Regions from separate parts of the Brevibacillus sp. BD137 genome, predicted to be linked through region 1. Evidence: riboswitches for the same ligand, from Rfam matches in the RefSeq annotation. Region 1 holds a riboswitch; the other holds the start of a gene.

The links. Region 1 has a riboswitch for cobalamin ahead of ODZ53_RS27405 (energy-coupling factor ABC transporter permease). Riboswitches for the same ligand answer to the same signal wherever they lie in the genome.
Region 2: another riboswitch for cobalamin. It lies ahead of ODZ53_RS02955 (helical backbone metal receptor); the one in region 1 lies ahead of ODZ53_RS27405 (energy-coupling factor ABC transporter permease).

The regions. Positions count from the first base shown of each region.
Region 1 covers NZ_JAOTNO010000020.1:34,867-39,078, forward strand. Annotated here, with positions in the region: gene ald (alanine dehydrogenase) at 1-239, shown strand, start outside; gene ODZ53_RS27400 (quinone-dependent dihydroorotate dehydrogenase) at 522-1,613, shown strand; cobalamin riboswitch at 1,747-1,940, shown strand; gene ODZ53_RS27405 (energy-coupling factor ABC transporter permease) at 2,083-2,847, shown strand; gene ODZ53_RS27410 (energy-coupling factor ABC transporter substrate-binding protein) at 2,844-3,128, shown strand; gene cbiQ (cobalt ECF transporter T component CbiQ) at 3,125-3,922, shown strand; gene ODZ53_RS27420 (energy-coupling factor ABC transporter ATP-binding protein) at 3,919-4,212, shown strand, end outside.
Region 2 covers NZ_JAOTNO010000001.1:546,883-551,094, reverse strand. Annotated here, with positions in the region: gene ODZ53_RS02965 (pyridoxamine 5'-phosphate oxidase family protein) at 1-511, opposite strand, end outside; gene ODZ53_RS02960 (MBL fold metallo-hydrolase) at 668-1,612, shown strand; cobalamin riboswitch at 1,764-1,912, shown strand; gene ODZ53_RS02955 (helical backbone metal receptor) at 2,069-3,064, shown strand; gene ODZ53_RS02950 (FecCD family ABC transporter permease) at 3,066-4,103, shown strand; gene ODZ53_RS02945 (ABC transporter ATP-binding protein) at 4,112-4,212, shown strand, end outside.

The DNA of each region.
Region 1 (4,212 bases):
ACGCGGTAGCGAACATGCCTGGTGCAGTCGCTCGTACATCTACATTGGCCCTGACCAACGTAACCGTTCCTTACGCGGTACAATTGGCGAACAAAGGCTACGCACAAGCGATTCGCGACAACAAAGCATTGGCAAAAGGCGTAAACGTCATCGACGGAAAAGTAGCTTACAAGGCTGTCGCTGATGCGCATAACCTGCCGTATGCTTCTATCGAAGAAGTTTTGCTGGTGAAAAACTAGCTTCAACGGTAAATAGAAAAGAAGAAACTGCTTGTCCGAGTTTACGGCAAGCAGTTTTTTTATTTAAACTCTCCTCCAAGCTATATAGATCAACATTTCACGAACGAACCCCTTTAGTCGTCCACTTTCATGAAAGACTAATCCCCCTGTGTGTGGTGGTGCTGTTAGGATTTGCCTGCTTACTTGGAAATATGTATCACGTATAAAGGTTACATCCTCCCGAAAAAGTATGGTATTCTACTATGAGGTAAAAAGGTAGAAACGGAGTAAGGAGTGCAGCCGATGTATCAGCTCATAAGAAAATATCTGTTCCAGCAAGATGCGGAAGAGATTCATGAAAAGACAATTGGTGCCTTAAGGCTGGTGGAGGATTCTGCTCCAGGCAAAAGCATCCTGAAGATGATCTATCAGGTAAAAGACCAGCGGTTGGAGAACAAGCTGTGGGGAATGACGTTTCCGAATCCAGTCGGACTTGCAGCCGGTTTTGATAAAAATGCAGAAGTTTATCATGCGCTGGGTGCTCTTGGTTTTGGGTTTGTGGAAATCGGGACATTGACGCCGCAGGGGCAGCCAGGTAATCCAAAGCCCCGATTGTTCCGATTGCCGGAACATCAAGCTGTCATTAACCGGATGGGCTTCAACAATCACGGTGCTTATCTGGCTTCCCAGCATTTGGTCGACTACGCATACTCAGATGTTCCGATTGGGATTAACATTGGGAAAAACAAAGTAACGCCGAATGAAGAAGCGGCCATCGATTATAGCAAATGTATGGACATGCTCTATGCATACGGTCACTATTTCGTCATTAACATCAGCTCTCCAAATACCCCGAATCTTCGTGACTTGCAGGAAACGGAGAGCTTGCGTCATTTGGTGCGTGCAGTAAAAGAAAAGGCAACCGAGATGGAAGGGCGTTCCATCAAAAAAAAGCCGATTTTGTTGAAAGTAGCGCCAGACATGTCAGATGAGCACATGCGCGATGTGGTTCACGCTGCTGTAGAAGAGGGCATTTCCGGAATTATCGCTACCAATACGACACTGTCACGTGAGGCCGTTTCCGGACATCGATTTGCCGAGGAAGCGGGCGGATTGAGCGGTAGACCTCTTACAGAGCATTCCACTGCTTGGGTGAAGGAGATTTATCAAGAAGTAGGAGACAAGGTACCAATCATCGGTGTCGGCGGTATTTATAACGGCGAAGACGCCTACGCGAAAATCCGGGCAGGAGCCAGTCTTGTTCAGGTGTATACGGGGATGATTTATCAGGGCCCAGGTATCGCCAAACAAATCAACAAAAAACTGCTCAAGCTCATGCAACGCGATGGTTTTAAACATATTAGTGAAGTAATTGGCGTAGACGCAAAAGAATAGAAAGAATAAGTATGCATAGGTCGATGGCTCCGTTTGTAGTGGGTCATCGACTTATGCGTTTTTGCTTATATTCTTCCGATTTATGTAGTGATCCGGTATAATGATGTGGGACAAACATGAATTGTCAGTCAATTGCATATAGTCGGCGTTAGGTGCCTTTATGTGACGCATAAAGGGTAACAGGGAATCGGGTGAAAGTCCCGAGCGGTCCCGCCACTGTAACCAGGGAGCTCTCTTTGAGAAGGAAACCACTCATCTTCGTATGGGGAAGGACAAGGAGCGCATGGATCTGGAAGCCAGGAGACCTACCTAGTAGCCACACCCACAGAACCTTCGCGGAAAGGAGCGGTGAATACGAGGCAATGAGGCTGTCTAGTCAGTCTGTTGTTTTGTGTGCACATCTCGTCCACTGATGGATGGGATTTTTTTGTTTGGAGGAAAGAATGAAAGTCAGTGAAGGAGGATAAACATGAATCGATCTCGTCTCGTATCTACTTGTTTGATGATCGCGGGCTTTGTCTTGTATTTTTTGCTCAATGAACCTGAAACAGGACATGCAATGCACATCATGGAAGGGTATTTGCCATTATCCTGGGCCTTATTTTGGTGGGCTGTGTTCTTGCCATTCTTTATTCTTGGGATTCGCTCGATTAACAAGATTGTAAAAGAACATCCCGAGATGAAGCTCCTTATTGGCGTTGCAGGAGCATTTGCATTTGTTTTATCTGCACTGAAAATCCCTTCGGTTACAGGCAGCAGCTCTCACCCGACTGGAACGGGTCTTGGCGCCATTATGTTTGGGCCTTTTGCGATGTCTGTGTTAGGGAGTATGGTGCTCTTGTTTCAAGCCTTGCTTTTGGCACATGGAGGTTTGACTACGCTAGGGGCAAATGCTGTATCTATGGCAGTAGTAGGACCCATGGTGGCATACGGAATCTATCGGTTGATTATGAAAGTGGCCGGAAGTCAGCGTCTGGCGGTTTTTGCCGCGGCGGCTTTGGCTGATCTCGCTACCTATGTGGTGACTTCGCTTCAACTGGCACTCGCATTTCCAGCTGAATCTGGCGGAGTGTTGGCCTCGTTTGCCAAATTCGCAGGAATTTTTGCCTTCACGCAAGTACCGCTCGCTATTAGTGAAGGTCTGTTGACCGTTCTTGTTTGGAACTGGTTGTTATCTTATAACGCAAAAGAGCTTACACAGCTTCGTTTGCTCAAACGGGAGGAATCGCTGTGAAAAAAGGATGGAACTGGCTTTTACTCTTGGGGGTAATCGTACTGGCTACTGTCCCGTTGTTGCTGGTGCAGGATTCGGAATTTGGTGGCGCAGACGGCGTGGCAGAAGAAGCGATCAAGGAAATCGCTCCGAGCTACGAACCGTGGTTTCAACCGCTGATAGAACCGCCAGGGGGAGAGACGGAGAGTCTATTGTTTGCGGTGCAGGCGGCGTTGGGAGCGGGAGTGGTTGGCTACGCCGTGGGCTTGTACAAAGGTCGGTTGGATAAACGCAAAAAATGAACGGGCTGCAGCTTGATTCTCTCTCTTATCAAAACAGGCTAAAACATCTGCCGCCAGCTCATAAGCTATTGCTGGCGAGTGCAATGTTACTGCTCGTCCTGGTGGGACATGTATGGATGCAGATGGCGGTCGTGGTTTGGATGACGATATGGGTAGTGGTGTATGCCCGTATTCCGGTCCGTATCTACTGTGCCTTTATGATCGTGTCACTCTCGTTTTTCGCGGCGGGGCTCCCTGCACTATTGATTGAAGGGGCGAGAGCAGGAGGAGTACAGGTCCAGGTCGCGGCAGCATGGGAATTCGGTTCGTATGTGCTCTATGTGCCGATGTCCTCCTTCAGTAAAGTTTGGATTTTATTTTGGCGGACCATGGCGAGCTTATCTTGCTTTGCTTTCCTTTTGTTTACCGTGCCGTTTGCCGAAATCTTGCAGGTGCTTCGCCGGCTTCATATGCCTGTTCTTGTGACTGACTTATTAATGATCATGTATCGGTTTATTTTTGTGTTGGTAACGATTTCTCACCAGCTCTGGATTGCCCAACGTTCGCGCGGAGGTCATCGCGGCTTCCGGGCGACACTTCGGGATGCAGGGGTTCTCGTTGCGCAATTGTTTGTCAGAGCGATGCGCAAATACGAAGCTCTGCACAAAGGAATGGCGGCAAGAGGTTTCGGGGAGAGCATGCAGGTGCTCTCGTTTCATTCCCATGCCCGCTCGCGCCGCTATGAGTGGGAATCAATCGCAGGCTGTATGCTGCTGGTGCTGCTTGAGTGGTGGACAGGAGGTTGGCGGTTATGACATCACGGTTGTTGGAGTTCATCGATTTGCAGTACACGTATCCGGGAGGGCGGGGACCAGTCCTGTCAGGGCTGTCCTTATGGATTCCAGAGGGGAAAAAGTGTGTTCTTTTGGGGCGGAATGGCTGTGGGAAGTCGACCTTGTTCTTGCATGGAAACGGGATCATCGAGCCACAGCAGGGACAGGTGCTGTGGAAGGGGAAACCGCTTGTCTACAAACGGGTCGCATTGCAAGAGATGACGCAAAAGGTAGGCTTGGTCTTTCAAGATCCCGAGCATCAGTTGATCGCA
Region 2 (4,212 bases), on a different contig from region 1:
CTACGTTGTTTTCCTTTTGATAAGCAAGCAGTTCCTGTTCGTCTTTAGCCAAAGTCCATTTCTGAAGGGTGTCGCGTTCTTTTGAGTAGGAATAGAAGGGGATAGCCCAGCCGCAAGAAGTCTTTACTTCCTGTACGTTTACGGTAATGATTTGACGAGCACCGGGCAGAGGCGGGAAGTCTTTTACGAGCTCATCCCACCGAGGCGAATCTGGGAGAATAACCGTTCCTTTGCCGAATAAGCGCATGATGAGAGGGGGGCCTTCAAAGGCGCAAAACATGAGAGTAATCCGGCCATTTTCCTGTAGATGTGCACTGGTTTCGTTTCCGCTTCCGGTCAGGTCTAAATAGGCCACCTCGGTAGGCGATATGATGCGAAAGGAATCGTACCCTTTCGGTGAAAGATTCACGTGACCATCTGTGTCCATAGGAGCAGAGGCAACGAAGAACATTCGCTGCTTCTTGATAAACTTCTCATGCTCAGGTCGTAACTCAGAGAAAAGCTGACCCATTTTGCACCCCTCCAGGTAAAGGAATTGCTTTTACTACCCTCATATTACGATGAAAATATGAAGAATTTGTGTTGATATTCCCAGTACGTCCCAAATTGATGATAAAGTGTAAATATTCTCGCAACAAAATCACCTTTGAAAAGGAGGAGCATTGACATGCAATCATCACAGCTAATTTACTTAGGGGAGCGCATCCATTTAATAGACGGTTTCGATATGGGCTGGGCGGAACGCACGGGGACTTATGTCATCGCTGAAGAAGAACTGACTTTGGTTGAAACAGGGCCAAGCCCCTCCGTCCCATACATCAAGACCGGCCTCGCCAAGCTCGGTTTTACCCCGGAACAAGTAAAATACATCATTGTGACGCATATTCATTTGGATCATGCGGGAGGAGTGGGACTTTTTCTAAAGGATTGCCCAAACGCAAAGATCGTCGTCCATCCAAAAGGTGCACGTCACCTCGTTAATCCAAGCCGACTGATCGCAGGGGCGAGAGCGGTGTATCATGATGATTTTGATCGATTGTTTGATCCGATTGAAGCTGTTCCCGAAGAGCGGATTTTGATTCGTGGAGACGGAGATATACTAAAAATCGGGGCGAATTGCATGTTCGAGTTTCTGGATTCGCCAGGGCATGCCAATCATCACTTCAGCATCTACGATCCCGTTAGCCGCGGCATGTTCACAGGTGATACGGCAGGTGTCCTTTATCCGCAGCTTAAAAAGGATGGTATACACCTCGTGCTGCCATCTACTTCTCCGAATCAGTTTGACCCGGATGCCATGTTAGCGTCTCTACGTCGATTTGAAGCGCGCAAGCTGAATCGCATTTACTTTGGTCATTTTGGGATGTCTGAACAGGTAGACGATGTGTACTGCCAAATACGTGAGTGGCTCCCTGTGTTTGTGGCGGAAGGAGAATCAACACTTGCTGCTGGACAAACATATGCTGATCTGTCTCGTAAGTTATTGGAACGAGTCTCGGAGCATCTACAGTCACAAGGCATCAATGATGACCACGAAGTTTTCGGAGTACTCAAGCTCGACTTACAGGTGTGCGCCATGGGCATTCTGGATTATTTGCACAAACGAGGGTAAAAGCTTTGCCAAAAGCAGTCCATTTGCCTGAACCTTTTGTTCAGGCGTTTTCATTTTTAGCTGGCAAGAAAGTATTGGCTTACGTGTTTGTCATTCTTTTTTCATCCAAGGAATGCTATGATGTAGGATGAGTCATGGACTGTGACAATTTCAAACGTAACAGCAAATAGGTGCCTCGTCTTTTCTCAAAAAGATCGGGTGAAAAGGGAAGTCGGTGAAAATCCGACGCGGTCCCGCCACTGTAAATCGGCTCGTTCCTCAGCCGTAAGCCAGGAGACCTGCCTGTTTGTTTTTGTGCCTGTTGCCTTCGCGGAAAGGATCGGCCTATTTCAGGAAGCAGACCATCCTGTCTGTTTGCCCTGAGGTACCGACCCTTTGATTTCCGAATGGAAGCAAGGGTCGCTTTTTTTATTGGAAGGTACAGTCAATCAGACACGCAGAAAGGAAGTTTTACATATGAAACGTTCATTGCGATTCATGATCCCACTACTTGTTGCGGCGAGCCTCGCAGGTTGTGCGGGTAACGATAACAGCCAGCCAGCACCTGGTGGACAAACCAGTGCACCGCAGACAGCACCGCAAGAGAATACAGCCGAGCAGTCTGCAAAACAAACAACTTATCCGTTGACAGTCAAGGATGCGACAGGAAAAGAAGTAACCTTTGCAAAAGCTCCTGAGCGAATCGTCTCCACATCACCTGCCGAGACAGAGATTTTGTTCGCATTAGGCTTGGAAAATCGGATCGTAGCTGTCTCAGACTATGATGACTATCCAGAAGCGGCGAAGACAAAACCGAAAATTGGCGGCGTCGTCAAACCGAATGAAGAAGCGATTCTCGCTCAAACACCAGATATGGTCGTCGGTGGGATTTCGATGGAGAAGCCAGTGGCTGACAAGCTCAAATCTCTCGGGATGCCCGTCTATATTACCCATCCGACAAAGATGGATGACATCCTAAACAATGTGTTGGCGATGGGAGTTATCACTAACAAACAAGAACAAGCCGAAAAAGTTGTCGCGCAAATGAAGAAGGATATCGCGTACGTTCAAGATGCAGTGAAAAATGTAAAACCGGAAGAGAAGAAAAAGGTATACCTTGAGTTTTCCCCAGGCTGGACAGTCGGAAAAGGTGAATTCATGGACGAGCTCATCACATTGGCTGGAGCGACGAACATTGCTTCTGACACACAGGGGTGGAATCCGATCAGTGAAGAAAAGATTTTGCAAAACGATCCAGACGTCATTTTGTATGCGAGCGGAATTACCGATGAAAAGACTGGCGTCAAGCTGGAGGATATGATCGCCAAGCGTAATGGCTGGGATAAAATGAAGGCGATTCGTGAAAAACAAATCTTTGGCATGGACCAAAATATTTTGTCCCGTCCCGGTCCGCGTATTACACAAGGCTTGATCGAAGTAGCGAAGGCGATTTACCCTGACTTGGTGAAATAAAATGAAGAAACGATTGTTCCTATGGGGAGGAGCCAGCTGTCTCGTCCTTCTGGCATCAATAGTCATCAGTATCTCGATGGGGGCGGCACACCTCCCCATTTCGCAGGTATGGCTCATCCTGCTCCATCAAATCCCGGGCTTGTCTGAGTGGATCACGGTAACGTGGCCGGAGTCATCTGAGCAAATTGTCATGAAGGTTCGTTTTCCACGCGTTGTATTGGCTGTTTTGATAGGCGCCTGCTTGTCTCTTGCGGGGGCGGGCTTTCAGGGAGTTTTGCGCAATCCGCTCGCAGATCCGTTTACGATGGGCGTGGCATCCGGTTCTGCTGTCGGAGCAGCCTTTTTGATCCTGTTTGGCTTGCAAATCAGCTTTTTGGGTGCATGGAGCACGCCTGTTGTCGCTTTTCTTACAGGACTGCTCAGTTTATGGATCGTACTCGGACTCGCGAACACGCAAGGAAAGCTGCAAACGGAGACCCTGATTTTGTCTGGTGTTGTGGTGCAGGCTTTTCTCGGCTCACTCGTTTCCTTTATGGTGTCGCTATCGGATCAGACGGTGAATGAGATCGTGTTCTGGCTGATGGGCAGCCTGTCATTTCGGGGCTGGGCCTTCACGTATGTCTTGATTCCGTACTTGGTCATAGGCGGAATGGTGCTGGTAAGCTATGCGCGTTCCTTGAACCTATTTGCGTTAGGCGAGCGGCAGGCTGCGCATCTCGGCGTCCATGTAGATCGAACGAAGCTGGTGGTTCTGGTCGTCTCGACACTCCTGACGGCAGCGGCGGTTTCTATCGCGGGAATTATCGGGTTCGTTGGCCTGGTGGTACCGCACCTCGTCCGTATGCTTGTCGGTCCTGACTATCGAATTTTACTGCCGATGGCTGCGATCTGCGGTGGTATCTATGTGCTGTGGGCCGATACTCTCGCCAGAATGCTGCTAAGTCCAACGGAAATCCCGCTCGGTGTCGTGACAGCATTTCTGGGTGCACCGTTTTTCGCGTATTTATTGAAGCAAAATAAACGCTTTAGGAAGAGGTAACGTATGCCATGATCAATGTGCACAGCTTGCAAAAATCGTATCAGGATACGCCAGTTTTGTACGGAATCGATTTTTGCGTGGACAAGGGAGAATTTTTTGGCATTATCGG